DNA from 3 places in the Rhodococcus sp. NPDC076796 genome. Region 1 is predicted to be linked to each of the others. Evidence: predicted binding sites of a transcription regulator. Region 1 holds the regulator's gene; each other region holds the start of a gene.
What was found. Region 1 encodes LexA, which represses DNA repair genes until DNA is damaged. Its sites were predicted from a motif close to CGAACANNTGTTCG; they were not measured.
Positions count from the first base shown of each region.

Region 1 (10,073 bases):
GCAGCGCAGACCACGCTGCACGGCACGCCTGTCGTGCCCGGCGTCGGATACGGCCGAGTGATCCGCCCCGGTGCCCGTCCCGCCATCCCAGCCGACACCGGCGAGGTGGCCGAGGCGGATCGAGGTGCCGAGAAGGACGTCTTCGACGCCGCAGCGAACGCCGTCGCCGCTCGCCTGCGTGGTCGCGCGGAGCTGGCGACCGGAGCTGCCTCGGAAGTCCTGTCGGCCAACGCCGCGATGGCAACGGACCGCGGTTGGCTCGGAGCCGCGCGCGCCTCGATCGCGAAGGGCAGTTCGGCGGTCACCGCCACTGCCGCGGCCACCGAGAAGTTTGCCGCGATGTTCACCCAGCTCGGCGGGCTGATGGCCGAGCGCGTGACCGATCTGCGCGACATCCGCGACCGAGTCATCGCCGAGATCCTCGGCGTGCCGGAGCCCGGTGTCCCGGTTCCGGACGAACCGTCGGTGCTGTTCGCCGACGACCTGGCACCCGCCGACACCGCAGGCCTCGACCCTGCGCTGATCGTGGGTCTGGCCACCTCGCTGGGCGGTCCGACCAGTCACACCGCGATCATCGCGCGCCAGCTGGGCATTCCCTGCATCGTTGCCGTGGCCGGCCTCGACGACATCGCCGCGGGTACGAACGCATCGGTCGACGGCACCAGCGGCCGCATCGAACTCGAGCCCGACGCCGAGTCGGCCCGCGCCGCCGTCGTCTCTGCCCGCGACGAGCTGGACCGGGTGTCCCAGTGGGTCGGCCCCGGTACCACCGCCGACGGCCACGCGGTCGACATTCTCGCCAACGTCCAGGACGGTGCCGGTGCCCGCGCAGCACGGTCCAGCGCAGCGGACGGCGTCGGACTGTTTCGGACCGAACTGTGCTTTCTCGACCGCGACTCCGAACCCACCGTCGACGAGCAGGCCGAAATCTACGCCCAGGTACTCGACGCGTTCGCGGGCAAGAAGGTCGTCGTGCGAACTCTCGACGCAGGCTCGGACAAGCCACTTCGGTTCGCCACGCATCCCGACGAGGCCAACCCGGCACTGGGCATCCGCGGCATCCGCATCGCCGAAGCCGACCGCGGGATTCTGTACCGCCAGCTCGACGGCATCGCAGCGGCCGCCAAGGCGACCGACTCCTCCCCGTGGGTGATGGCTCCGATGATCGCGACCGCGCTGGAGGCGAAGGATTTCGCCGCCGACGTGCGCGAGCGCGGACTCACCCCCGGCGTCATGATCGAGATCCCCGCCGCCGCGCTGCTCGCCGAACACATCCTCGAGCACGTCGACTTCCTGTCGATCGGCACCAACGACCTGGCTCAGTACACGATGGCCGCCGACCGTATGTCCGCTCAGCTCGCCGGCCTGACCGATCCGTGGCAGCCGGCCGTGCTGGCACTCGTGGCGCACACCGCGGCCGCGGGAGCCAAGGCGGGCAAACCCGTTGGCGTCTGCGGTGAGGCCGCTGCTGATCCGCTGCTGGCCTGCGTGTTGGTCGGACTCGGCATTACCTCGCTGTCGGCGGCATCGGCTGCCGTCGCGCACGTGGGGTCGAAGCTGGCGACGGTCACGCTCGATCAGTGCAAGGAAGCGGCCGCCGCAGCCCTCGAGACGGACAGCACCGCCGCTGCCCGCGAGGCAGTGAGTGCGATCCTCGGCTGATCCAATAGTGTTGCCTTCCATCATGAGAACTCTGGGTTGGACGCTGCACGGAAACGGAAAGACCGTCGAAGCCGGGGCGGTGGTCTCGCCCGACGAACGATTGACGTGGCCACGCACCATCGGTATCGGAATGCAGCACGTCGTCGCGATGTTCGGTGCAACACTGCTGGTTCCGACGATCACCGGATTTCCGGTCTCGACGACGCTGCTGTTCTCGGGCATAGGAACGGCGCTGTTCCTCGTCATCACCCGAGGGCGTGTTCCCAGCTATCTGGGTTCCTCCTTCGCTTTCCTGGCCCCGCTCGGTGCCACCCAAGCGAACGGACCCGCCGCCCAACTCGGAGCGGTCCTGTGTGTCGGCGTCGTACTGGCAGCCGTCGGCCTCGTGGTGAAGTTCGCGGGCCAACGGGTACTCGACGCGGCCATGCCGCCCGTCGTGACCGGTGCCGTCGTCGTGCTGATCGGGCTGAACCTGGCACCGGCCGCCACCACGTCGTTCGAGGCACAGCCGCTGATCGCAGCCGTCACCCTGATCGCGATTCTGCTGGCGACGGCGCTCGGACCCGGCTTGATCGGGCGACTCGGAATTCTGCTCGGTGTCGTCGTGGGTTGGGTGTTCGCCGCCGTCACCGGGGGAATCGCGCAACCGCGTCTCGACGCACTGAGCGCGGCGAGCTGGATCGGTCTACCCGAGTTTCGCGGTCCGTCCTTCGAGCTGTCGGTGATCCTCGTGGCGCTGCCGGTGGTGATCGTCCTCGTCGCCGAGAACGTGGGGCACGTCAAAGCCGTCGCCGCGATGACCGGCAAGAACCTCGACGACGTGGCCGGTGACGCATTGATCGCCGACGGGCTGGCGACCACACTCGCCGGAGCCGGCGGCGGTTCGGGCACCACCACCTACGCAGAGAACATCGGCGTCATGGCCGCCACTCGCGTCTACTCGACCGCGGCGTACTGGGTCGCATCGATCACCGCGATGCTGCTCGCGTTCTCGCCCAAGTTCGGTGCACTGATCTTCACCGCGCCCGACGGGGTCATCGGCGGCGCAACCCTGGTTCTCTACGGCCTCATCGGGCTGCTCGGCGTACGCATCTGGACCGACGCGAAGGTCGACTTCACCGATCCGGTCAATCTCATGGTCGTCGCTGCGGCGCTCGTCGCCGGAATCGGCGACCTGACACTGTCCGTCGGATCGGTCGAGCTCGGCGGTATCGCCTGGGGTTCGGTGGGCATCCTTCTCGGCTACCCGATCGTCTCGGCGCTCGCGAGGAGTGCAGGCACACGAGGTCGTTAGCGAGGTCGGTCACGGATCGCGCGCGTTTTGGTCATCGACCGACCCGACACCGCGGACGTAGTGTTTCCCTGTGACGTCAGTCGTACCGGCGACCGAGATCCGTAGAGATTTCGCGTGGTCGCTGCCGGTATGCACCGAACAAGGAGACATTCGTGGAACGCACACTTTTCGAGCCCGAGCACGAGCTGTTCCGGGAGTCCTACCGGAAATTTCTCGATCAGCACGTAGCGCCGAACCACGCGAAGTGGGAAGAGCAGAACATCGTCGATCGCGGCGTCTGGGTCGAGGCCGGTAAGCAGGGCTTCCTCGGAACGGCAGCGCCCGAGGAGTTCGGCGGCGGCGGAGTCAAGGACTTCCGCTACAACGCCATCGTCACCGAGGAAACCACCCGCGGCGGGTACAGCGGTATCGGGTTCACCCTGCACAACGACGTCGTCGCGCCGTACCTGATCGATCTTGCGAACGACGAGCAGAAGCAGCGCTGGCTCCCCGGATTCTGCTCCGGCGAACTGATCACGGCGATCGCGATGACCGAGCCGGGCACCGGAAGCGACCTGCAGGGCATCAAGACCAAGGCCGTACGTGACGGTGACGACTGGGTGCTCAACGGCTCGAAGACGTTCATCACCAACGGAATCAATGCCGATCTGGTGATCGTCGTGGCCTGCACCGACCCCGAGAAGGGCGCACAGGGCTTCAGCCTGCTGGTCGTCGAACGCGACATGCCCGGATTCGAGCGAGGCCGCAACCTGGACAAGATCGGCATGAAGGCCCAGGACACCGCCGAACTGAGCTTCACCGACGTTCGCGTGCCCGCCGCCAACCTGCTCGGCGACGAGGGCATGGGCTTCATCTACCTGATGCAGAACTTGCCCCAGGAGCGGCTCTCCATCGCCGTCGTCGCTGCCGCGGCGATGGAATCGGCGCTGGACATGACCATTCAGTACTGCCGTGACCGCAAGGCGTTCGGAAAGTCGATCGGCAAGTTCCAGAACACGCGCTTCGTGTTGGCGGAGTTGGCCACCGAAACCACCGCCACCCGCATCATGGTGGACAAGTTCATCGAACTGCTCAACGAAGACAAGTTGACCGTCCAGGAAGCCGCGATGGCGAAGTGGTGGACCACCGAGAATCAGGTCAAACTGATCGACCGGTGTCTGCAGCTGCACGGTGGCTACGGCTACATGAAGGAATACCCGATCGCCAAGGCGTACATGGACTCCCGTGTGCAGACCATCTACGGCGGCACCACCGAGATCATGAAGGAGATCATCGGCCGCGGATTGAATCTGTGATCCGCTGATCTTCAGACATGCGAAGGGCCGCAGCACATGTGCTGCGGCCCTTCGCATGTCGATACGGTGACGATCCCTAGAGCTTGCGCATCACGGTGACGACCTTGCCGAGGATCGCGGCGTTGTTGCCCGGAATCGGCTCGAACAGCGGATTGTGCGGCAGCAGCCACACCTCGCCCTTGGACCGCTTGAACGTCTTGACGGTGGCCTCCCCGTCGATCATCGCAGCGACGATGTCGCCGTTGTCCGCCACGGACTGCTGACGAACCACCACCCAGTCGCCGTCGCAGATGGCCGCGTCGATCATCGATTCACCGACCACCTTGAGCAGGAACAGCGAACCCTGACCGACCAGCTCGCGGGGGAGCGGGAACACGTCCTCGACGGCCTCCTCGGCCAGAATCGGGCCGCCTGCAGCGATCCGGCCCAGCACCGGCACGAACGTCGGGGTCGGCAATCGATCCTGATCCTCCGATGCCTGCGATCCGTCGACCGCCGCGGCAGCCTGATCGGCCTGCACCTCGTCGAGACCGCGGACATCGACGGCGCGGGGGCGGTTGGCGTCGCGCCGGAGGAAGCCCTTGCGCTCGAGGGTGCGGAGTTGGTGAGCGACGGACGAGGTCGACGTCAGACCGACCGCGTCACCGATCTCCCGAATGCTCGGTGGGTAACCGCGCTCGGTGACCGAAGCGCGAATGACCTCGAGTACCTTCCGCTGCCGCTCGGTCAGACCCGCACTGATGTCGGTGCCGACTTCCATGGCCTTGGATGTCGGTTCCGCAGCGGGCTTACCCGCTGCTTCCTTCGGTGCGGTGGCCCTGGCTCCGGTCGTCTTGGAACCGGTTGTCGTGGAACGCGTGGTCGACCTCGTCGAGGTCTCGTCCTTCATGCTGTCGGCCTCCTGCTGGTGTCCTGGATCCGGTCTGCGGGGTAGGTCTGCGCGGACTGGAGTTGATGGTGTCGACTCGTGTGGCGTGTGGTTTCTGACACGAATCTAGCGTGTATCAGCTGTTGAATCAAACATCTGTTCGACTCGTGTCGCGTTTTCTGCAGACTTTGTCGGAGGCTCGTGATAGAACTTCGAACAAGCGTCCATCGAACGCCTGATCGAATAATCGATCCAACGAGCGAAGACGAGGTTCCGATGACCATCATCACCGATCGCCCCACCGCCGCCGGTGTCCGTGCCCGATCCACTGTCGTCGAGCGTCGTCGCCGGGCGCGTCCGGTGTTGCACGGTCTCGCCACGCAACCGGGCCCGTGCCTGCCCGTCCTCGACCCGTCGTGGACCGACGTCACCGATCGCGAGGTGGCCGATCGCGAGTTCGACGCGACCTCGGCGCACTTCGCGAGCCAGCCGGTTCGGATTCGCTCGCTGATGTTGTGGATGTTGGCGGTCCTGGTCGTCGCAGGCGGACTGATCGGCATCGCGAACCTGCGGGCCGTTGCCCCCGATGCAGGCGCGCAACCGGCGGGTGTGGTCGAGGTGCACGACGGAGCTGTCGTCGAGTACACGCCCGGCAGATGACCACCGGCCCCGTCGGGTTCGAGAAGACTGAGTATCCTCGACAGACTGCCCCGATGTGCGTGCTCGTCTGTGCGTGTTTGTCGTCGGAGCATCGGCTACGACGGAGGATCCCTCATGCATTGCCCGTTCTGCAGGCATCCCGACTCACGCGTGGTCGACTCGCGTGAGATGGACGAGGGGCAAGCAATCCGGCGGCGTCGCTCCTGCCCGGAGTGCGGTCGTCGATTCACGACCGTCGAGGCCGCAGTGCTCGCAGTCGTGAAACGCAGCGGCGTCACCGAGCCGTTCAGTCGCGAGAAGGTCGTCAAGGGAGTCCGACGTGCCTGCCAGGGCAGAGATGTCGACAACGACGCGCTGAACCTGCTGGCACAGCAGGTCGAGGACGCCATCCGTGCAGCGGGATCCGCGGAGATCCCGAGCAACGAAGTGGGGTTGGCCATTCTCGGTCCGCTCCGCGATCTGGACGAAGTGGCCTACCTGCGCTTTGCTTCCGTCTATCGCTCGTTCAGCTCGGCCGAGGACTTCGAGAAAGAAATCCACGAACTGCGCAAGCACCGCGAGTCGGCAGACATCGACTGACAGTCCCGCCCGTCAGCGACTCTGGTCCGAGATCGCCTTTTCGATACGCTTCTCCGATACCGGATACGCCGTGCGAATGCCCTGGGCGAACAGTCCGACGCGCAGTTCCTCGATCATCCAGAACAGTTCCTGTACCCCGGAACTGTTCTTTCTGCTCTCCGGCAGCGAATCCAACAGTCGCCCGTACGACGCGTACACCCGATCGAGTACGTCCATCGCCGCCGCGTCCCGGCCCGCACTGCTCGGCAGCGTCGCCAACCGCTTCGTCGCAGCGGCGAGATAGCGCGGCAGGTCCGCCAATCTGCGAGAACCGAACTCGGTGACGAACCCGCGAAAGATCAAGCCGTCGAGCTGTTCCCGAACGTCGTCTGCCGGCTCACCCGAGGAGGAGTGCAGTTGCGCGGACAGTGCCAGGGCAGCAGTCAACACCGGGCGAACCAGGGCCAGCACCGCGGCGGTACGCTGCGGAACCTCCGCGTCGACGAGTGCCCTGAGCTTGTCGAAGGCCTCGGGATCGCGTACCGGCCCACCGTGCGCATCCATCGCTTCCTCGACCGCCAGAGCCCGGCATTCTTCGAGGAGCGCATCGACTCCGCCGTACGGATTCTGGCCCAGGGCAAGGCGTTCGGCGGTCGGTAGTCCGGCCAGCAATGCCTTGGTTCCCTTCGGTGCCGTCGACAGCAGCAGGGCTCGGGTTCCCGACCGCATTGCGGCCCGCGCCTCGGCGGGGGTGCTGAGGACCCGCACCGCGACGCCCGGTCCCTCGGGTACCAACGCCGGGTAGCCGGTGACCTTCTGCCCACCCACATCACGGGTGACGGTCGATTCCAACCGTCCCAGCGTGCCGGAGGTCCAGGCCAGAGACGGCGCGCGCTCCGCGTCGCCGACCGCGCTGGCCACCTGACGGCCGACCTCTCGTGACAGGATCGTCCGAAGAGCAGTCAGATCCTTGTTGCTGCCCAACACCTTTCCGGACGGGTCGACGGCCGCGAACGTCATCCTCAGGTGCTCGGGCAGTGCCGCAACATCGAAGTCCTTCGCCGTGATGTGGCACTGCGCAGCCCGCGACAGCTCACGTGCCAAGGCCGTCACCAGGGTTTCCGCGCGCGGCTTCATGACCGCCAACGCCGCGGCCGCGAAGTCGGGAGCCGGGACGACGTTGCGGCGCAGTGCCTTCGGCAGTGTCTTGATCAGAGCGGTCACCAACTCGCCGCGCATCCCCGGGACCAGCCAGTCGAAGCCCACCGGCTGTACCTGAGCGAGCAGCGCGATCGGAATACGAGCGGTGACTCCGTCGGCCGCGGTGCCCGGCTCGAACTGATACGTCAGGGGGAACTGGATCTCGCCCTGTCGCCATGCGTCGGGATACGCCCCGGTCAGTACCGAGGCCGCGTCGGAGTTGACGACGGTGTCGGTGGTGAAGTCGAGTAGGTGCGGGTCCTGCCTGCGGGCCTTCTTCCACCAGGTGTCGAAGTGCCTCGCCGACACCGCCTCCGGGGCGATGCGTGCGTCGTAGAAGTCGAAGAGAGCATCGTCGTCGACCACGATGTCTCGTCGCCGTGCGCGATGTTCGAGTTCACCCACGTCGTCGAGCAGAGCCCGGTTCTTGTGGAAGAACGCGTGCTGGGTCTTCCATTCACCCTCCACCAGCGCATGTCTGATGAACAGCTCTCGGGACGCCTTGGCGTCGATGCGGTGATAGTTCACCGGACGTTGCGTCACCAACGGAATGCCGTACAGCGTCACCCGTTCGTAGGCCATCGCCGATTCCCGCTTGATGGACCAGTGCGGTTCCGAGTACGTCCGCTTGACCAGGTGCGGTGCCAACCGCTCGGCCCACTCCGGCTCGATGCGAGCAGCCATCCGGCCCCACAGGCGTCCGGTCTCGACCAGTTCGGCGGCCATGACCCAGCGCGGGGGCTTCTTGAACAGACCCGACCCGGGGAAGATGGCGAAGTGAGCTCCGCGTGCGCCGAGGAACTCGCGCTTGTCACCCTCCCTGAGCCCGACGTGCGAGAGCAGTCCGGACAGTAGCGACTGATGCAGGGCGGTCTCGGTGGAGTCGGCGTCGGGCACCGTCCATCCGAGCCCGCGGGTGATCTGACGCAGCTGGCCGTGCAGATCCTGCCATTCGCGAATACGTAGATAGTGCAGGAACTCGGTACGGCACATGCGTCGGAACTGGTTGGAGGACAACTCGTTCCGCTGTTCGCGCAAATAGGTCCAGAGCTTCACGTACGCGAGGAAGTCGGAGTTCTCCACCGCGAAACGCGCATGCTTCTCGTCCGCTGCCTGCTGATGCTCGGCCGGCCGCTCCCGAACGTCCTGAATCGACAAGGCGGCCACGACCACCAACGCGTCGCGCAGAGAGCCGTTGCCGTTGGCCTCGACGAGCATCCGCGCCATTCGAGGATCGACCGGCAGCGCCGAGAGTTCCCGGCCGATGGGGGTGAGCTCCGCAGTGCCGTCCTTGGTGGCAGGCTTCAGTGCCCCGAGCTCCTCCAGCAGTCCGATTCCGTCCCTGATGCTGCGCGGATCGGGCGGTTCGACGAACGGGAACGCGTCGATCTTGCCGAGCCCGAGTGCGGTCATCTGCAGGATCACCGACGCCAGGTTGGTACGCAGAATCTCCGGTTCGGTGAACTGCGGACGCGACTCGAAATCCTCTTCGGAGTACAACCGGATGCAGATGCCGTCGGCGACGCGACCACAGCGGCCGGCCCGCTGCCGCGCCGATGCCTGGGAGATCGGCTCGATGGGGAGCCGCTGAACCTTGGTGCGCAACGAGTATCGCGAGATTCGGGCCGTACCCGGGTCCACCACGTAGCGGATGCCGGGGACCGTCAGCGATGTCTCCGCAACGTTCGTCGAGAGCACCACGCGCCTGCCCGCGTGTGGTGAGAACACTCGATGCTGCTCGGCCGCAGAGAGTCTCGCGTACAGCGGAACGATCTCGGTGTTGCGTAGATTGCGGTCGTTCAACGCATCGGCGGTGTCGCGAATCTCGCGTTCCCCCGACAGAAACACAAGTATGTCGCCGTCGCCCTCGGCCATCAGCTCGTCGACGGCCTGGCAGGTCGCGTCGACGGGGTCGAGATCGATCGTCGTGTCCCCGGCGTCGACGGTCAGTGGCCGATAGCGCATTTCGACCGGGAACGTGCGGCCGGAGACCTCGATGATCGGCGCGGGCATGCCGTCCCGCGCGAAGTGCTGGGCGAATCGTTCGGGATCGATGGTCGCCGAGGTGATGACGATCTTCAGGTCGGGTCTGCGGGGGAGAAGCTGCGCGAGGTAGCCCAGGATGAAGTCGATGTTGAGGCTGCGCTCGTGGGCCTCGTCGATGATCAGGGTGTCGTACTGGCGGAGCAGTCTGTCTCGTTGGATCTCCGCCAGCAGGATGCCGTCGGTCATCAGCTTGACGAGGGTCGAATCCGAGGACTGGTCGGTGAATCTCACCTTGTAGCCGATGGATTCACCCAGCGGTTCGCCCACCTCCTCGGCAATGCGTTCGGCCACGGTGCGCGCGGCGAGCCGACGGGGCTGCGTGTGACCGATCGAGCCCCGGATTCCGCGCCCCAGCTCGAGGCAGATCTTGGGAATCTGGGTGGTCTTGCCGGAGCCGGTCTCGCCGGCGACGATCACCACCTGGTGCTCGGCGATGGCCGCTGCGATGTCGTCCTTGCGAAGACTGACCGGAAGTGACTCGGGAAATTCG
Region 1 covers NZ_JBFBMS010000003.1:306,799-316,871, reverse strand. Annotated here, with positions in the region: gene ptsP (phosphoenolpyruvate--protein phosphotransferase) at 1-1,662, shown strand, start outside; gene AB0366_RS11665 (solute carrier family 23 protein) at 1,685-2,956, shown strand; gene AB0366_RS11660 (acyl-CoA dehydrogenase family protein) at 3,109-4,251, shown strand; gene lexA (transcriptional repressor LexA) at 4,328-5,011, opposite strand; gene AB0366_RS11650 (hypothetical protein) at 5,396-5,779, shown strand; gene nrdR (transcriptional regulator NrdR) at 5,894-6,358, shown strand; gene hrpA (ATP-dependent RNA helicase HrpA) at 6,371-10,073, opposite strand, start outside.

Region 2 (10,073 bases), on a different contig from region 1:
ATCCTTGACCGACACGCCGGACATGAAGATGCTGCCCGGTACCTGAAGTACCTCGTCGGGAGTCGTGAGTCCGTACTCGATGGCGGCGGCCGCGGTGATGATCTTGTTCACCGAACCGGGCTCGAACGGCGTGGTGACGGGCAGATTGCCCATTTCCTTGGTGCGCTCGTTGTTGCCGACTCCGATGCCGGGGTTGAAGGTGTTGTCGTTCGACATGGCGAGCACCTCGCCGGTGTGCGAATCCTGCACGTACGCCGAGGCGTTCTTCGCTCCCGAAAGGTCTTTCGCCAACTGCACCTGCTGCTGCACGTAGTACTGCAGATCTGCATCGATGGTCAGTTCTACGCTCGAACCGTTGACCGCCGGCTGCTTGTCCCGCCAGCTTCCGGGGATGACGGCACCGTCGGATCCGCGGTCGTAGGTCTGCGAACCGTCGGTTCCGGCCAGGGTGGCGTCGAGCGAATCCTCCAGACCGAGCAGACCGTGTCCGTCCCATCCGGTGGCACCGACGATGTTGCCGGCCAGTGATCCGCCCGGGTACTCACGGATGTCCTGACGCTCGAGTCCGACCTGCTTGAAATCCTTGCTGATCTTCGACGCCACGGTGGCGTCCACTCCGCGGGCGAGGTAGGTGAATTCGTCGTTGCTCTTCAGCTTCGCGAGCAGATCCTTCTCGCTGATCACGTCGCCGAGGTCGCTGTGGATGCGGGCGGCGATGTCCTCGAGGTACTGCTCGGTCTCCGGCTCGGTCGGGTCCTTCGCCCGGGCCTCGTCGAGTTCCTTGCGAACCCGAACCGGTTGGAACGTCAACGCTTTGGCTTCCATAGTGAACGCGATCGGATTGCCGTTGCGGTCCAGGATGGATCCACGCATCGCCGGATCGACGAGAGTGGTGGTGCGTTGCGACGCCGACTCGGCGGACAACCTCGGTGCATCGAATCCCTGAATCCACAGCAGCTGTGCCGCCGCGACGGCCAGCGCCAGATACATCAGGACGCGGCCGGTGCCGTGACGAAACCGAAAGGTGGAGGAGTCGAGACGCTTTCGGCTCGGTGGCCGACGGCGTGGAGCAGGCGAAGGCCTGGTCACTGCCCGTCACCCGATGCTTCGCCGGTGGGCTCGGGGGCTTCGACCGCAGGTGTTTCGAGCGAGGGGATGCTCATGGGAACCAATTGTTCAGCAAGCGCGGTGTTTCCAGCTCCATTGCTCGAATTCGGCGTGGCGGCGCGGGTGTCGATCGTGCCCGACGTTCGATTCGGCTGCGACGCACTTCTCGGCGTCTGCTGCTGCGGTGACTGCGTGCTCGGATTCGCGACGGTGCCCTCGCCTGCGGCCGCCGGCGACACCGGATCGAGCGGTGCCACCGGTGCACCGTCGGCCGGAGCCGGGGTACCGACGACCTGGACGCCGCCGTCCGGCGCGACGATCAGACGCGCGGGGTTCTTCGCCGGGACCATTCCGAGCTCGGCGGCCTTGCGCGCCAACTCCGGAGCCGACTCCGCCAACTCCACATCACGCTGCAACGACGCCCGCTGCTGAGCCAGTTCGGCGTTGACGGCCTTGGCGGCGCTCAGATCGTAGGAGTCTCCGGCGGACCGAGTGGTCAGGAGCAACGTCAGACCGAGACCGATGGCGAGCAGGCCGATGATCAAGGCGACGAACGGAATTCGCGCAGCAATAGCGCTTCCGTTCAGCGAGGGCCGCGCACCGGCTCCGGAACCATGCGCAGAATCCGAGGTGTGGATCGACGCGCGCTGCTGCCTGCGCTCGTATGCGCGCAGTGCTGCACCGGATCGTCCACCGCCCTTACCCGTACGCTCGGGGCGCGAGAGTGGAGCCTGCGGAACGCCCCTGCGCCGCGGGGCCGGAACCCGATTGCGTTGTGTTCCAACGGTTGTGTCTGGAACCGTCATTCCGCTCTCCTTGCAATCCGTTCGGCGGCGCGCAATCTCACCGGAGCCGAGCGTGGGTTGACGTCTATTTCTGCATCCGAGGCACGCTCGGCACCTCTGGTCAGGAGCCGGAACTCCGGACCCATTCCGGGTAGCTCGACCGGCAGTCCCTCGGGACTGCGCGACTTGATTCGAGGTGCCAACTCCTGCTTCACAACTCGGTCTTCGAGCGACTGATACGACATGAAGACCACCCGACCTCCGACAGCCAACGCGTCGAGCCCGGCAGGAACCGCCGCCTTCAACGACTCCAGCTCACCGTTGACCTCGATGCGCAGGGCTTGGAAGGTGCGCTTGGCGGGGTGTCCGCCGGTACGCCGCGTTGCGGCCGGAATTGCGGCATAGAGCAATTCGACCAACGGGCCGCTCGTGGTGAAGGGCGTGTGCTCGCGGCGACGCAGTACAGCGGAGGCGATCTTGCCGGCGAACCGTTCCTCGCCGTAGATGCTCAGGACCCGTGCGATGTCGCCGTGGGAGTACGTGTTGAGGACGTCTGCTGCGGTGATTCCCACGGTCGGATTCATTCGCATGTCCAGTGGGGCGTCGATGGAGTACGCGAATCCGCGATCGGATTCGTCCAACTGCATGGACGAGACTCCGAGATCGAACAGGATGGCGTGAACGGAGTCGACCGCAGGCAGGTCGGCCTCGTCGAGCGCTTCGGCGATGCCGTCGTAGGTCGTGTGCACCAACGTGATTCGATCGGCGAACGGAGCCAACCGGGCTCCGGCCAGCTCGAGCGCGTCGGGATCCCGGTCGAGTCCGATGAGATGCAGGTGCGGATAGGTCCGTAGGAAGTGTTCGGCGTGACCGCCGAGTCCGAGTGTTGCGTCGATCATGACTCGGGTAGCGCCAGTGGATTCGATTGCGGGTCCGAGCAATTCGTCGGCTCGTTCGAGACGAACCGGAACGTGGACCGGGCCTGCGGACCGACGGTGGGTTCGGTCGGCGGACGAGTCGCTCTCGTCCGGTCCGGTGCCCTCCGTCATGGTTCCTCCCGGTCGCGCGTACGTACTTCTCGCCCGGGTCCGGGCCGTGCGGGTCGCCCACCGAAGCCGGTGCGAATGCATCGAGGTCCCTGTCCGATAGGGAACCTGGCGTTGGGGAAGAACGTCAGGGTCCTGATCTGCGAAACCTGGCGTTGGGGAAGAACGTCAGGGTTCTGATCGGGCAGAGGCCTCGCTGCACTCGCAGGCGACCTGGTCGGGCTACAAGATCCCTCCGAGGGACTCGTCGAAAGCGTCGGAGAAATCCTGCTCGTTCTCAGCGGAGTAGCGCGCCCACGCTTCGTCGTTCCAGATCTCGATGAAATCCATCGAACCGATCACCACGCAGTTTCGTTCGAGCCCCGCATAGCGGCGATGCTCGGGACTGATGGTGATTCGACCCTGTCCGTCCGGCCGCTGTTCGTCGGTTCCCGAAAAGAACTGGCGAACGTAGGCACGGGCTTTGGGGTTGGCACGAGAAGCCGCCGTCAACTTCCGAGAGCGCTCCGCGAAGTCGGCCGCGGTGTAGACAGCGAGGCTGAAATCCTGCCCCTTGCTCACCATGACCCCTCCTGCAAGCGCGTCCCGAAACTTGGCCGGCAACGTGAGTCGACCCTTGTCGTCGAGCTTCGGCGTGTAGGTACCGAGAAACACTCGCCACCTCCAGCCTCGACTCTCCGCTGCGGACCACTTTACCCCACTCTCCCCCACTTCGAACCATCCACGGCCGGAAAACTTTGGAGAATCCGATATCTGTGCTGGTCAAGAGCAGAAGATCGATACTTTCGACGGCGATGCCGCGGGCGACGTCGCAGCTTCCGTTCGGAGGCCACGAATCACGAGTCCAGCACCGCATCGGCCTGAGCAGCAGCTCAGCACGTGGAGTGGTGAGCGACGCTCGAACTCAGCCCTCCAGTGGGGCCCAGGTGGGGAGAAGTGGGGGAAGTGGGTCGAAGTGGGGCGCGGCATCCCAGAACTCCCGTGCGGGGACAGTCGAGCCGGCCCTCGACGCGGAGCGGAGGGCTGCGGGCGATCGAGCGGCGTCTGCTCCAGGGCAGAAACGACAACAGCACCTCACCCGAAGGTGAGATGCTGTTCTACGTTGACGCGTGAAGTTGTGGAGACGAGCCGGTATGGGTCGGTTCGGTGAAACCCGGTCGACTCAGTCCTGCTCGAACCTCTTACGGAACCGATCTTCCATGCGAGAGGTGAAGCTGCCGCCCTTGCGACCACCCTTCGATTTCTGCCCGGTACTACGCCCGGACGTTTCGGCAGCATCGTTGGCTGTGCTGCCTTCGTCCTGCGACGCTGCGGCTCCCTTGTCGGAACCGCCGAACAGGAACAGTGCCCCGGCACCGAACATGAACAAAAAGCCGATGAGACTGACGACGAGAAAAGCCAGACTGTTCGTCGACAATGCAACACCGGCGACGAGCAACACGAGTCCCACTACGAACAGCGCGGCAGCCTGAAAGCGCCTCCTGCTCGACGCCGCGCGTACGCGACCGCCCCTCACATGAGACGCGAATTTGGGATCCTCGGCGTAGAGAGCGCTCTCGATTTGATCGAGCATGCGCTGCTCGTGCTCGGAGAGTGGCACGGTACCTCCCCCTGCACAGATATTGAAGGTCATTTCGGTTGCGAAACGACGGGAAGCTGACCTTGGCGGCTACCTACTGTCGATGATACGAGCTGAATCGGCCGCTTACCACCTACTCGGTCGATGTGTTCCTGAGAAACACCGAAGTTTTCGAGACGCACGTCCCGAAAACTTCCAGCGAACACCGTATGACGTGGCGATTGTCACCTGGAGTCCAGCTCGGTGAGCTACGCCGACAAGGGTGCCGTCATCGGATCTACGGACGCGAATCGAGCCTGCCCGCCGAGTCGATCCTCGACCGAGTTCAGAAAACGACCGACGTGGCGATGGAAATCGTCGGAATCGAGATCGGCGATCGTGCTCGACGCACCGGCCTCGACCGCCGCCCGGGTGGCCGAGAAGGACGCGAAATAGTCGGCCCAGACAGCGAGATCCGGTGCCGCCTTTGCCATCAACACCCAAGCACTGCGTGAACGAGGACGCGCTCCGATCGAATTCGGCAACGACGCCAACACAGCTGCCGCGCCTTTCAGTGCGGCGGCATAGCTGCCGAGAAATCGATCTCCGGCATCGCTCTCCCCGATGGACTCGGACAGCAGAGCATCGGCCCGGCCCAGCAGAACCTGAGCCTGACGCGACACCGGCGACCGCACTCCGGCATCGAATGCCTTCGTGATCGTCATACTCGAACACCTCCAGTTCGAATCTCCGGCGCGCACCTGGCGCGGCCGGAACCGTGGCGAAGCCTTACAGTCGAACTCCGGAGAATCCGACTCGACGATCCGAGCCGAAGCCACCGGTGCACTCGGCCCCGATTGTCGAACACCCGTTCGACACATTCAATATAGCCGTGCCCACCGACAAGTTGCCGAAGAAAGGTTGAGAACAGTCGTCACCGATGCGCAGACAACGCCGTACCTGGTCGATCTGACGCCCCCGGAATTCCGCCAGCGGCTGTTCGAGGCACTGTCCATCTACGTCGAGGCCATGGGCTATCCGCGCGGAACCGAACAGAGCAGAGCCCCGATGTGGAGCGAACACCTGCACCGGCCGGGCTGGCGAGCAGTCGGTGCGCTGCTGCCGAACACCGACCCGACACAGCCCGATTCTCTGGTGGCCGTCGCCTACGGCTATCACGGTGCCGCGCACCAGTGGTGGCATCAACAGGTTCGCGAGGGATTGCGGCGCACGGGGCATTCTCCGCACAGCGTCGAAGCCACCCTCGGCGACTACTTCGAACTCACCGAGTTGCACGTCCTCCCGAGCGCTCAGGGGCACGGCCTCGGCGGACGACTGTGCAGCCGACTGCTGGGCGGCGTCTCCGCGGACAAAGTGATGTTGTCCACACCCGAGGTGGCGGAAGAGGACAACCGAGCCTGGCGGCTGTACCGGCGGCTCGGCTTCGCAGACGTGCTGCGCGACTTCACCTTCGCCGGCGACCGACGCCCCTTCGCCGTCCTGGGCCGCCGGTTGCCCCTCGACGGGCCAGTAGCCTGAAGATGTGATCGATGCTGTGGTGGTGGGCTCCGGCCACAATGCCCTGACCTCTGCCTGTTACCTGACCGATGCCGGTATGTCGGTGGAGGTTCTCGAGCGCGACTCCGTCGCGGGTGGCGCGGTCTCGACGGTGGAGCGCTTTCCCGGCCACCGGGTCGACCGTGGTTCGTCGGCGCACATCATGATTCGGCACACCGGCATCATCGAGGAGCTCGGACTCGCCGAGTTCGGACTTCGCTACATCGACTGCGATCCCTGGGCGTTCGCGCCCGGAGCCGTCGACACCGACGAACGCGGCATCGTCTTCCACCGCAACCTCGACCGAACCTGCGACTCCATCGCGGCCGCCTGCGGCGCAGCCGACGCGCGCGCCTACCGCACCTTCGTCTCCGTGTGGGGTCCCCGCAGCGAACGCACCATGCGTGCGTTCGGTGGGCCACCCACCGGCCCGAAACTGCTCCGATCCTTCTGGGGCCTCGGCGCGCCCGACGGCGGCAGCATGCTCTCGCGTGAATTTCTTGCCACCGGCGATTCCCTGCTGGACGAGATGTTCTCGAGCGAACGACTCAAGGCCGCGCTCGCCTGGTTCGGCGCACAGTCGGGTCCGCCGATGTCCGAGCCGGGTACCGCTCCGATGGTCGGCTTCGCTGCCCTCATGCACACCCTTCCGCCGGGCCGCGCGGTCGGCGGCAGTGGCGCACTGACCGAGGCGATGATCGCTCGGCTGCAGCGCGACGGTGCCGAACTGACACTCGACGACGCCGTGACCTCGCTCGTACGCCGACCGCACGGCTGGACCACCAGGACCGCGTCGGGACGGGAGATAGACAGCCGCATCGTCGTGGCCGGTTGCCACATCGTGACCACCCTCGACCTTCTCGAAGCCGGCGGACACGACTCGGCGCAGATCGCGCGGTGGCGCAGCACGATTCGGGTTGGGCCAGGAATAGGTACCGCGGTCAGGCTGGCCACCGACGCCCTACCGACGTACCCGAGCGCCGACCGGATCGAGGACGGCACCCATGGTCTGGCGCTGCTGGTACGCGACCGCAGCCAGTTGCGGTTGGCGCACGGGCACGCGCTGGCCGGCGACCTGCCGCCCACCCCGGCTGTGCTGGGGATGTCCTTCAGCGCACTCGATCCCACCATCGCGCCGCCGGGACAGCACCAGATCTCACTGTGGTCGCAGTGGCATCCCCACACCCTCGCCGACGGCAGACAGTGGCGATCGAACGTCCCGGGCGAGCGCTCGTTGGCCGAGTTCGAGGCGGATCGGATCGTCGCCGAACTGGACCGGTACGCACCCGGTTTCGCGGCATCGGTGTTGGATCGGTTCGTTCAATCGCCGCCGGACATCGAGCGTGAGCTCGGTCTGATCGGAGGCAACATCATGCACCTGGACATGTCGTTGGACCAGATGATGATGTGGCGGCCGCATCCTCAACTGGCCGGGCATCGGGTCCCCGGTGCCGACCGGCTCTATCTCACCGGCGCATCGACCCACCCCGGCGGAGGAGTCACTGCGGCCAGTGGTCGGTCGGCGGCGCGAATCGCGATTGCCGACGCCCGCGCAGCCCGCCGTCGCACGTTCTTCGGAAGGAAACGGGAATGAAGGTCGTTCCGATCGTCGTCGCGGCCGCTGCTGTCGGCTGCCAGATCGTCTACCCACTGGTGTCGGGGTCGACGAGGGACGCAGTGACGGTGGCGGTGGTGGCGCTGCTCGCGCTCGCGTCGATCCTGCACGCGGCGCTGAACCGCGGTGTCGTGTGGGCCACCATTCTCGTCGTCGTGACCGCCGGAACCGGGTTCGCATCCGAACTCGTCGGCACGGCCACCGGCATCCCGTTCGGCGAGTACTTCTACGCGCAGAATCGCTTGGGCCCGAGCCTGTTCGAGGTGCCTGTCGTGGTTCCCCTGGCCTGGACGGCGGGGTTTTACCCGATCTGGTGCGCAGTGACCTTCGTCGTCGGACGTCTCGACACGACGCAGGCGCGCGCCACCGCACTCCGAATCGTGGCGGTGGCAGTGGGGATGGTCGGCTGGGACCTCTACCTCGATCCACAGATGGTCACCGACGGACAGTGGACCTGGACCGCCGGTTCCGTCGGGCTACCAGGAGTGCCGTCGATTCCGTTGACCAACTACCTCGGCTGGCTGGTGGTGGCCACGCTGATGGCTGCGGTGATGGAATCGCTCGACCGCGCCGTCGGTCGCCCACGGCCGTCCAACGACGCGGTGCCCATCGGCTTGTTCCTGTGGACGTGGCTCGGGTCGGCGCTCGCGCACGCGGTATTCCTCGACGGTCCGGAGCTTCGCTACTCGGCGGTGTACGGGTTCGTCGTCATGGGCGTCGTCGGCATACCCCTGTTGTGGAATGCCCGCCTGTGGTGGAATGCCCGACGCGCCTCGCTGACAACCCCTGCTGACTGACAGCACCTCGATGCCCTGGCACGATGTCGCTGTGCAGTCGACATCGCGAACATCTCATCGAACCCACCGCCGCCGTGTTCTCTCGGTGGTCGCACTGGCGCTGCTGGTCGCGCCGTTGCTGGCCGGTTGCCTGCGCGTGCAGGTCACGATGGGCGTGTCGGCGAACGACCGTGTCGCAGGTCAGATCGTGGCTGCCAATGTGCCGACTTCGGACTCCGACACCGGCCCGGAACTGGTGGTTCCCTCCTCGATCGAGGACAAGGTTCGCGTCGAGCCGTACAACCAGGACGGATACGTCGGGTCGCAGGCGATCTTCGACGATCTCTCGTTCGGCGACGTGCAGACCCTCGGCTCGATCTTCCAGAACGCGGCCGGATCGTTCCAGCTGACGCTGCAGCGCTCGGGTGACACCGTCACTCTGGCAGGCAACGCCGATCTGTCCTCCGTTCCGGTTCAAGGCTCGGACGTACAGTTCACCATCGCGTTCCCGGCCCGCATCGGCACCACCAACGGCACTCGCGAGAGCGACAACTCGATCTCGTGGAAGTTGCCGGCAGGCGAGGTCACCTCGATGCGCGCCGAGGTCAACTATCCCGATCCCAACACCCGAAGCTTCGCCGGCTGGGCCGGCATCGTGGGCGGCGTGACCGTCGGCGTCGCAGCAATCGTCGGGGCCATGGCCTGGGTGTCGCGCAACCCACCGCTGCGGGGCCGCGGGGCGCGCGGAACCGAGTCCGGAAGCTCCAGCGACAGAACGTCTGTGTGAGAGACCGCCTGCTCGCGCGAATGACGGAGACCGCAACCGTCCTCGCGACGGCGTCGGCCGCGGTATCGGTGTTCAACTCTCGGTTCATGCCGAGCCTGCGATCTCCGGAGCAGGACGTCACCGAGCGCGTCGTCGTCTGCATTCCCGCCCGCAACGAGGTCGCGACGCTTCCTGCGCTGATCGGCGATCTCGCGCAGCAACGATCGTGCACAGATCTGCGAGTCATCGTCCTCGACGACGACTCGACCGACGGAACGGCGTCCGCTGCCCGCGCGGCTGCGAACGGTGATCCGAGGATTCGCGTCGTGACCTCCGGTGCCGCTCCCCCGGCCGGCTGGACCGGCAAGGCCGCAGCGTGCGCCGAGCTCGCGAGACTGGCCGACGAGGACGACACGATGACGTCGCTGATCGTGTTCGTCGATGCCGATGTGCGACTGGAACCGGAGGCCGTGGCGGCGGCGGCCCGGATGCTGCGACGGCGCGGCGCCTCGCTGCTGTGCCCGTGGCCGGAGCAACTGGCCGAGAGCACCGTCGAGCGACTCGTCCAGCCCCTGCTCGCGTGGTCGTGGATGTCCACGCTTCCCGTACCTCTGGGCAACGCGACGCTCGCACCGTCGATGGCGGTCGCCTGCGGGCAGTTCATGGCGTTCGACGCCGCTGCCTATCGCGCCGTCGGAGGCCACGGCTGCGTTGCGGCGAGCGCAACCGAGGACCTGGATCTGGCACGCGCTCTGCGTCGGCGGGGTTTTTCGACGGCGGTGGCGTCGGGTGCGGGGTTCGTCCGCTGCCGGATGTACCGCTCGGCCGCGGAGTTGCGGTCCGGGTACAGCAGGTGGCTGTGG
Region 2 covers NZ_JBFBMS010000008.1:153,673-163,745, forward strand. Annotated here, with positions in the region: gene AB0366_RS21515 (penicillin-binding protein 2) at 1-1,089, opposite strand, end outside; gene AB0366_RS21520 (hypothetical protein) at 1,086-1,913, opposite strand; gene rsmH (16S rRNA (cytosine(1402)-N(4))-methyltransferase RsmH) at 1,910-2,941, opposite strand; gene mraZ (division/cell wall cluster transcriptional repressor MraZ) at 3,161-3,592, opposite strand; gene AB0366_RS21535 (DUF3040 domain-containing protein) at 4,101-4,538, opposite strand; gene AB0366_RS21540 (SAV_6107 family HEPN domain-containing protein) at 4,766-5,221, opposite strand; gene AB0366_RS21545 (GNAT family N-acetyltransferase) at 5,418-6,035, shown strand; gene AB0366_RS21550 (NAD(P)/FAD-dependent oxidoreductase) at 6,040-7,647, shown strand; gene AB0366_RS21555 (carotenoid biosynthesis protein) at 7,644-8,465, shown strand; gene AB0366_RS21560 (DUF3153 domain-containing protein) at 8,476-9,231, shown strand; gene AB0366_RS21565 (glycosyltransferase) at 9,252-10,073, shown strand, end outside.
Region 2: a site for LexA is predicted at 5,358-5,371, ahead of AB0366_RS21540 (SAV_6107 family HEPN domain-containing protein). Genes of this name have one in related genera too.

Region 3 (10,073 bases), on a different contig from region 1:
TTCACCGTGGACGTGACGCAGCTGTACCACCGTAACCCGGTGACTGCGTACGACCGGCTGGGCTTGTCGGGTGTGGTGCGACGGTCGTGGATCGCGGGGTCGGAATCCTCGACCGGGCGCTTGTTGGCGCGCGCCTAGAACGGCGGTGCTGCCGTGTCGTCTGTCTCCTGCTCCTGGTTGTCGGGTGGGTTGGGGTAGGCGATGATGCCGGATCGTTTCGGTTTGGTGGGGATGTGTGGTCTGAGGTCGTTGGCGGCGATGGGTACTGCCGTGCCGTTGGCGGGCAGGGTGATTCGTGTGGTCTTCGATGTCGATGTCCACAGGATCGCTCCGCCGGGGAGCATGACGGCTTTCCAGTAGCCGGCGGTTTTGACGGAGTGGTGGTATTCGCAGAGGCATTGGAGGTTGTTGACTGTGGTCCAGCCGCCGCCGAGGGGGTTGGTGTGGTCGAAGGGGATCACGTGGTCGAGTTGGCAGCGTGCGGCGGGGCGGTGGCAGCCGGGGAAGCGGCAGTGTTTGTCGCGGTGGCGGACGGCTGCGGTGGTGAGGGCGTCGGGGCGGTAGATCAGGGCGCGGTCGGTGAGTGGGTCGCGGGCGACGGATTTTCCGAGGGTGGGGTCGGCGGCGATGGCGGCTTCGAGTGCGGCGGCGAGGGAGGCGGTGCCGATGTAGAGGCCATTGGCTGTACAGCCGGTGCGGTTGTCGGGCCGGATTGTCGAGCGTAGGTCCAGTGCCCTCATGTTGTGGGCGGGATGTCTGATGGCGTCCAGGTCGAGGGCAGAGCTGTGCCGTGTGCCTTTGCCGACGGGAGTGTGGGTGCAGAACAACGCGGCGGCGGAGGTCAACGATTGCAGGCGGCGCGGAGGTCGATCCTCGGTTTCGGCACCCGCACCGGGGTGTGTACTCGATGCCGGACTACCGATCGATGTCGGCTCGGATCCACTGATAGTTTCCTCGTCACTGCCGATGTCGTGGTTGCTGGTGGTATCGGATGGTGCAGTGGGAGTATGGGTTTCGCTCGAATCTTGCGCTGGATCAGCGGTCGGCGTCTGTTGGGCATCTTTCGACGAAGTCGGTGCGGGTGCTGGTGACGCAACTGGCTCTGGGCCGTTCGCCTGCGGCGGCTCCGGTAGCGGCTTGGTGATAGCCGCCGAAGCGGTTGTTGCTGCGTGCTTGGGGGCTGGGTCTGAGCCTGGGGTGGTAGCTGCTGCCGGGTCGGTCGCGGGCCCGGTGGTAGGCGCGGGATTGTCGACCTGATCGACGTTATCTTCTGCCGGCGAGCTCTGTTCGGGTGCAGGAGAACTGGGCCCGGTTGGTTCCGACGCCGAAGCTGTCTCCGCACTCGAATCAGCCGTCGATGCATTCTGTGCACCTGCACCTGCACCTGCACCTGCGTTCGCGTCCGTGGGTGTCTCAGCAGTCGTGTCGGTGCTCGCAGAGGCATCCGCATCCGAATCCGGTACCGCCCCTGCCGCCGTGCCCGGAACGGTGCCCGCTGACGTGTCGGTGTCCGTACCCGCTGCCGTTGCCGTGTCGTTTTCTGTTGCAGGCTCGGTCTTTTCACTGTTGGGGATTCGTTCCCATTCCCCGGTTTCCGGGTTCTGCACGGCCAGTCCGAGTTTCTCGGCGAGGGTCACTGCTTCGGTGAGCAGGACCTGCCACTGACTGTTGCGTGCCAATTCCCGCGCGAGGTCCGGGTCGATGGAACCATGACCGGCCAGATACGCAGGGTTGGCGAGGAGGCCGATGAGGGTGGCGATGTCGACGGTGATCATCGTCAACGGCACCCGCCGATCCGGCAACACCGCATCCTTCTTCGAGCAATCCTCCCGTTGGCACAGGCACGCGAGTCGGGGTTCGCCGTGCATGCGGGCCATGAACGCATCGCACAAGCGTTCCTTCTTCCCGCGCGGATCCTTCGGGCAGAGGGTGTCGGCCATTTCTTCGAGGAGTTGCCATGCGGCGGCGGCTTCGGGTGCGGTCAACTCCGCCCGGATGCGGGCGAGTTCCCCGGCAGGACTGTAGGTGACGGTGCGGAACTTCTTCGCGAACTCCCGCAATGCGGCTGCTTCCTCGGGTGCGACGCGCACCAGGATGTCCCAGATCTCCTTCTCGAGCGGACCCGGCGATGAGCGCCGGGCCGCTTCGACGATCTCGTCCTCGACCTTCTTCACGATGTCGTCGCTCAGGTTGTCGAGGATCCGGCATACCGTCCGTACCCGTGGGAGGTCGACCTCACCGGTCTCGAACGCGGCCTTGAGTAGCGGGAGCCGGGTGTGCAAAGCGACACCGACGGAAACCCACGATTCGGCGACCGTCGCCGAACATCCCAATGCGACTGCCATTTCGGTGCGTCCGTATCGGCTGTAATGCTTGTGCTTGGTGTCGAGGGTGATCCAACTCCGATGCACGTCGTAGCAGGCGGAGATCTTGCGGGCCGCCTGCCGATTCTCCTCACGCGCGGCCGCGGTCAACGCCTCCAGTGACACAGCTGGCAGTGCACCCATCTTTCACCCCCCGGTGACCCGAAACAAGAACGCCTGTTCGAACTTAAAGAAGACTAACCCGGGCCACCGACAAGAACGGTCGCGCGCAGATCGGCGGCTGCTGACCAGACAAATTCACTCCTCACCGAACCGTCTGGTTGACCATGAGGCACTGCGCCGGGATTGGCGAAGCGAGTAGAAGCTTCACGGCGTCGCTGATCGTGATCTGTCGCGCAACGATATCGACGCGGCAACCAAGGCAATGGAGCAGATGCCCGCGATGAGAACGAAAGCACCCACAAGGCCGATGCGTTCGGCGAGGAAGCCCACGAGCGGGGGTCCGCCGAGATACGCGCCGTATCCGATCGCGCTCACGCGCGCGGTGGATACTGCCGCACCAACGCGACTTCGGCGGCTTGCTTCGGTGATGAGTAACGGGAACAACGGCCCGAGGGCGATGCCGGCGCATCCCATCACCGCAACGGCACCCCATGGTTCTGGCTGCAGCAACAGTCCCAGAAGTACGGCCGCTGACACCACCGCTGCCGCGCATCGGAGAGTGACGGCAGCACCGAGCCGATCGACGATCAGATCGCCGAAGGAACGCGAGAAGAACATGGCGGTGCTGAACACCACCACTGCAGCGGCTCCGACGGCGGTACCGCCGCCGAAATCCCGCGAGACCAACAGGGCAGACCAATCGGTGATCATGCCTTCGATCAGCAGCGCGGCAACGGCCATCACTCCGATCGTTGCAGGGATCGCCAGCACACGGCCAAATCGACTGTGGCTGGAAACTATTGGACTGTCACGCGTCACAGCGTCGTGGTCGATGGGCGCACGATGTCTCGCCGACGTTGGCAGAAAACATGACGCGGCAAAAGCCAGGACCAATAGACAGGCGCTGACCGCCACGAAGTGTTCGAGCACGGTGACCTCGAGTATCGAGGCCAGAGCGCCCGACGCTGCACCCGCGAGGACTCCCAAGCTGTAGCCGCCGTGCAGGCGCGAGAGAATGCTCGCTCCGATGCGGTCCTGATAGTCGATCGCAGCCGTATTCATCGCAACGTCCAAGCACCCGCTGACGGCCCCCAGCACAGCCAACGCACCGCCGAGTGCCCATACGTTGGGTGCACACGCGATCAACGGCAGCGCACCGCTGAAGGCGATGGACGTAATGGTGCACACCGACCGTGCCGACACGGTCCGAAGCAGGCGCGCGGTACCTAACAACGCCGGAACGGAACCAACGGCGACGCCGAGCAATGCATAGCCGACCTGGCCATCGGAGAGGTGAAGTTCGGACGTGACCTGTGGAATTCGCGGTGCCCAGCTTGCCAGAACAGCACCGTTCACGAAGAACACGACCCATAGCGCCGCCGACGAGCGGCGGATACCAGAGAAAAACCACACGGCGGCCTCGCGGTCGCCCTGTCGGAATCAGGTGCCTACACCCCCGGACGAGCAGGAGTGCTACGGCGTCGTTCATCGACACCCGAAGCAAACCACGGCATGCGAAAGACGTCAACAGCCGCCAGTTGTCCACATGTGGTGGGTATTTGGGTGAGGCCAATCGCTTGTAGACCTATGCGTACCTGGCGTGCTCCAGCCGGGTCGGCGTCGTGGTGAATCGGACCCGCAGTTCGTGTCAGTGACAGAGCACTACCCGCGTCGAAGCGATACGAACTCCGCCGCGATTGCGAGGGCAGCGCTCGCAGGCTGTACAGACCACGTAGTGGTACGTTCCCTGCGAACGCGTCTGCGGAAGCGGCGGAACTCATCGTCTCTTTGTCGGGCGTTGGTGGCATCATCGCGGCATGCCTCTAGTTGGGAGGTCTTGACAGTGGACGATCGGACGATTCCGTCTGGATCTGATCAACCGCCACGAGAGTCGCCATTCTTGTTGGCCCTCGGCATGGCTGTGATCATGACGTGGGCTTCGGCGGTGACAGCAACGCTGATCTACGCGCTCCTTGGTGAAACCGGATACCCGCTGTCGGTACTACTGCTGCTGATGCCGCTGATTCCGTTCTACGCGTGGGTAATACGTAAGGAGAAGACACTGCAAGCCGGACCCGACTGGGATCGGCAGAAAGACAAATTTTTGGCTGTAGTCATCTTCCCGGTTGTGGCTGTGGCCGTCGTGCTGGCGGTACTCGCACCGGTTCCGGTCCTGACGAACGTACTTCCTCTTGGAGGGGCGTTCGGTGTGACCGTTGCCTCGGCGGTCGTGATCGTCATTGCCATCATCGCGCGTGGTCAGTGGCGTTCACGCCGCGAGCAGTAGCTCGCAGATGGGACCGATGTTACTGACCGCGCGATCCACGGGGCCGATATCAGGCGTACTTCGCATCCGCCGCCGCCCCGTCGTGGTGAATCGGACCGGCCGTACGTGTCAGTGGCAGTGCACTACCTCCACGTCGAGCGGCCACGAATTCGGCCGCGATGGCCAGCGCAGTTTCCTCGGGTGTTCTCGCACCCAGGTCGAGGCCGATGGGAGACTTCAAACGCGCCAGCTCCTGCTCCGTCAGTCCCACTTCGCGCAACCGGGCCGCGCGATCGTCATGAGTCCTGCGTGATCCCATAGCCCCGACGAATGCCACCGGCAGTCGCAAAGCCACTTCCAGCAGGGGCACATCGAACTTGGCGTCGTGGGTGAGTACACAGATTACCGTCCGCGAATCGACCGTAGTCCGCGCCAGGTAGCTGTGCGGCCATTCGGTCACCACGTCATCGGCGTCGGGAAACCGTGCAGCCGTTGCAAATACCGGCCGCGCGTCGCACACCGTCACGTGGTAGCCGAGGAACTTGCCCACGCGGGCGAGTGCTCCGGCGTAGTCGATGGCTCCGAAGATCAGTAGCCGTGGCGCAGTGGCGTAGGACTGTACGAACACGTCGAGGTCCGGCCTGCACCGCACCGACCGGATGCCGGTACCGCCGGAGTCCAACATCGCCAACGCCTCGCCGACAACCACGGTGTCGACGTCCGAAAAACCGGTCGTACCCATTGTTGCCGAGGACGAGACTGCGAGCGACTCCCCGGACCCGGAGAGCAACGTCACCGTGGCCACCGCAGCATCCGACGCGATGGCCGCGAGCACGGACCGCGGAGGACCGAGGCGTACGAAAACCTCGATCACTCCACCGCAGGTCAGACCGACTGCAAAAGCATCGACGTCGCTGTAGCCGAACGACTCTCGCTTGGACTCGCCGGTCTCGAGAACCTGCTGGCACAGCTCGTACACGGCTCCTTCGACGCAGCCGCCGGAGACGCTGCCGACGGCCTCACCGTCGGCGCAGACCGCCATCGCGGCACCCGGAAGCCGTGGAGCACTTCCGGATACCGCGATGACTGTCGCTACCGCGTAGGGAACGCCTGCGTGGTCCCAGGCGGTCAACCGGTCGACGATCTCTTTCACGTTACGAGATTCCCAACGCTTCTTCGATGGGGTGCAGGGCGAAGTAGACCAGGAAGATGCCCGACATCAGGTACAGCAGCCAATGCGTCTGGCGTGCCTTGCCTTTGGCGAGGCGAACGAGGGTGTACGAGATGACGCCTGCCGCGACTCCGACGGTGATCGAGTACGTGAACGGCATCAGCACGATCGTCAGGAAGGCCGGGATCGCGATTTCTGTGTTCTCCCAGTCGATCTTGCGTACGTGCGTCATCATCAGCGCACCGACCAGAACCAGCGCCGGCGCCGCTGCACCGACGGGGACCACTCCGGCCAACGGAGTGAAGAAGATCAGGCTGGTCAACAATCCGCCGGTGACGACGCTGGCGAGACCCGTTCGGGCACCCTCGGTGACGCCGGCCGCAGATTCCACGACGGCGGTGTTGGCGGAACCGTTGATCGCGCCACCGACGATGGCACCGATGCCGTCGACGGTGAGGATGCGGCTCAGGCCGGGCATCCTGCCTTGCTTGTCGACGAGTCCGGCTTCCTCGCCGACTCCGAGGATGGTGCCCATGGCGTCGAAGAAGCCCGAGAGAACGAGAGTGAACAGGACTACCGACGCAGTGACGATTCCGGCCCGAGCGAACCCGCCGAACAGGTCGACGTTGAACAGTAGATCGAATTGTGGTGTGGCGACGATGGAATCGGGCACCTTCGGTACCACGGGACCCCACGCCTCGGGTTCGATGTCGAACACCGAGTTCAAGATGATCGCGAGATTGGTCGCCACGAAGATGCCGATCAGCATCGCGCCCGGCACTCTCCGAACGAACAGCATGATCATCAGGATCAGGCCGACGCAGAAGACGAACACGGGCCAGCCGGCGAGCTTGCCGAACGTGCCGAGGGTTACCGCGGTGGATGCTGCCTCGTGGTGCCCGACGAACCCGGCGTCGACCAGGCCGATGAGCGCGATGAATGCACCGATCCCGACGCCGATCGCCTGCTTGAGTACCAGAGGTATGGCATCCATGATGAGTTGCCGAATGCCGGTGAGAGCGAAGATGACGATGACGACGCCCTCGAGAACCACCAGGCCCATCGCCTGCGGCCAGGTCATGTACGGGGCCGCCTGGAACACCACGATCGGCGTCACGCCGAGGCCGGCCGCCATGGCGAGGGGCGCGTTTCCGACGACGCCCATCAGGATGGTCGTCAGACCGGCGGACAGTGCCACCATGGTCGACAGCTGAGCTGGATCGAGCGTGGCGCCGGTGACATCGCGGGCATCACCGATGATCAGAGGGATGAGAACGATCAGGTAGGCCATGGCCACGAATGTGGTTATGCCACCGCGGATTTCGCGTGAGAGCGTCGAACCGCGGCCGGTGATGTCGAAGAACTTGTCGATCTGGGATCGACCTCGTCCACTTTGGCGAGTGCTGGATGTGCGTACGTCGGTCATGATCGGCCCTCCCAGGGCGTGATCAACCTCGTCGAGCGTGGGGCCGGGCCGACGTGCCGGGGGAGTTGGCGTCGGAGCGGTTGTGCCGGAGAAGGTTTCGTCGAATGGGGTTGGAACTCGGATCAGCTGTTGATGATGTGTTCGGGTCGAACGGGCACGCGGGTCAACGCGAGCCCGGTGGCATTGCGGATGGCTGCGACCACTGCGGGTGTCGACGAGAGGGTAGGTGGCTCACCGGCTCCGCGGAGACCGTACGGTGCTAGGGGATCCGGGTTCTCGAGGATGTCCAACTTCATGGGCGGCATGTCGAGAATGGTCGGAATCAGGTAGTCGGTGAACGACGGGTTCTTCACCAGACCGTCCACGACGACTATTTCCTCCATCACCGCGAGACCGAGGCCCTGCGCTGTGCCGCCGTGGATCTGGCCTTCGAGTGAAAGCCGGTTGAGGATCTTGCCGACGTCCTGCACGGCCGCCATCTCGACGACCTTGACCAGACCGAGCTCGACGTCGACGTCCACCACGGCGCGATGGACACACAGTGCGAGCTGAGTGTGGCTCGCTCCTTGCCCGGTGACCGGATCCATTCCGCTGGTGGGCCGATGGTGGAATTCACGCGTCTGCTCGATGACCCGTTCGCCGAGCACATCCTCGATCGTCGCCAGCGCACCGTCGGTGGCCGAGACGATCTTGCCGCCGTCGAGGCTCAGGTCCGCCACCGCGCGGCCCAGGTACAGGCCGGCCAGGACGAACACCGCCTCGCGAACGGCCTCGCACGCTGTCTTGACTGCGCCGCCGGTCATGTACGACTGACGCGACGCGGACGAGGAGCCGGCATTGCCGACCTTGGTGTCGGCGGGATGGATGACGACCTTGGTGACGCCCAGCTCGGTGCGCGCGATCTGCGCCTCCAACGTCACCAGGCCCTGTCCGACCTCGGCAGCGGCCGTGTGTACCAATGCTGTTGCCTCACCGCCGATCACCTCCAGTCGAACACGCGCGGTGGAGTAGTCGTCGTAGTTCTCGGAGAAGCAGATGTTCTTGATGCCGACTCCGTAGCCGATCCCGCGTACGACGCCTTCGCCATGGGTGGTCTGCGAGGCACCACCCGGCAGATTGCGGATGTCCGACGCGTCGACGGGGGCAGGCAGTTCCATCGCCTCGGCTCGGGCGAGCATCTCGGCCAGTGGGGCAGGTGCTTCGATCACCTGGCCGGTCGCGAGGATCGAACCTTGGCTGACGGCGTTGATCTGCCGAATGGCGACGGGACCGATTCCGCAGGCCTCACCGAGCTTGTCCATCATCGACTCGTACGCGAAACATGCTTGCACCGCGCCGAATCCGCGCATTGCGCCGCAGGGTGGATTGTTCGTGTACACCCCGTACGCGTCGATCTCGATGTTGGGAATGACGTACGGACCGACGCCGAGCGAGGCAGCGTTGCCCACGACGTTGAGAGTGGCCGAGGTGTACGCGCCACCGTCGAGGATGATCTCGACATCGGCGAACACGAGCTTGCCGTCGCGGGTCGCGCCGTACTCGTAATGCATCTGCGCGGGGTGGCGGTGCACGTGCCCGAAGAACGACTCGTAGCGGTTGTAGACGATCTTGACGGGCTTGCCGGTGTGCATCGCCAGCAGCGCCGCGTGGATCTGCATCGAGAGGTCCTCGCGGCCACCGAATGCCCCACCGACGCCGGCGAGCGTCATCCTGATCTTCTCCTCGGGCAGTCCGAGGCACGGCCCGATCTGCGCGAGGTCGTTGTGCATCCACTGGGTCGCGACGTAGAGGTCGACGCCGCCGTCCTCGGCCGGAACAGCCAGGCCCGATTCGGGTCCCAGGAATGCCTGATCCTGAATCCCGACAGCGAAGTCGCTGCTGACGATCACGTCCGCGGTCGCCCTGGCGGCGGCGACGTTGCCGACGCGCACCGGCTGATGGCGCGCCACCCCGCCGCGTTCCTGCACCTTCGGGTAGTCCGGGTCGAGTGCTGCGCGTCGGGCATCGGTCAGGGGCTCGAGAACGTCGTAGATCACGACGATCTTTTCCATTGCGCGCCGCGCTGTTTCGGGATGATCGGCCGCGATCAACGCGATCGGTTCGCCCTCGTGCCGCACCTCGTCGAAGGCCAGCACCGGCTGATCCCACGTGTGGTCGAGCCCGAAGCACTTGCGCCCCGGCACGTCGTCATGGGTGAGTACTGCCTCGACGCCGGGTGTCGCGAGTGCCTGTGAGATGTCGACCGAGACGATCTTGGCCCGCGGATGCGGACTGCGGAGCGTTGCGCCCCAGAGCATGCCGTCGATGAACAGGTCCGACGAATACGCGAACTCGCCCTTGACCTTCAGTGTGCCGTCGGGTCGCAGGGGGCTGTCGCCGACGCGGCCGCGTCCCGGTGCGGGGATGTCGGCGGGAACTTGCCGGGGTGTTGTGGTCGGGGCGCTCACAGTACGTCCTCCGCGAGTTTCATCAGACGACGGTGTGCATCCGCACCGGCACGGCCTATTTCGTCCTGCGGTGCGCTGACGAGGATGTCGTTCTCGACGATCGTTCGACCGCCCACCATCAACCGCGCGAGCGGTGGTGTCTGCCCGTACGCGAACGCAACGACGGGGTCGTCGACGGCCGAGTAGAAGCCGTCGGTGCGCCAGATCGCGATGTCGGCCAGCTTGCCGACCTCGAGCGAACCGATCTCGCTCTGACGTCCCAGTACCGTTGCTCCGC
Region 3 covers NZ_JBFBMS010000004.1:237,841-247,913, forward strand. Annotated here, with positions in the region: gene allB (allantoinase AllB) at 1-138, shown strand, start outside; gene AB0366_RS15145 (DUF222 domain-containing protein) at 135-2,507, opposite strand; gene AB0366_RS15150 (MFS transporter) at 2,691-3,899, opposite strand; gene AB0366_RS15155 (hypothetical protein) at 4,414-4,773, shown strand; gene AB0366_RS15160 (XdhC family protein) at 4,823-5,905, opposite strand; gene AB0366_RS15165 (NCS2 family permease) at 5,907-7,349, opposite strand; gene AB0366_RS15170 (molybdopterin cofactor-binding domain-containing protein) at 7,472-9,796, opposite strand; gene AB0366_RS15175 (8-oxoguanine deaminase) at 9,793-10,073, opposite strand, start outside.
Region 3: a site for LexA is predicted at 2,534-2,547, ahead of AB0366_RS15145 (DUF222 domain-containing protein). Genes of this name have one in related genera too.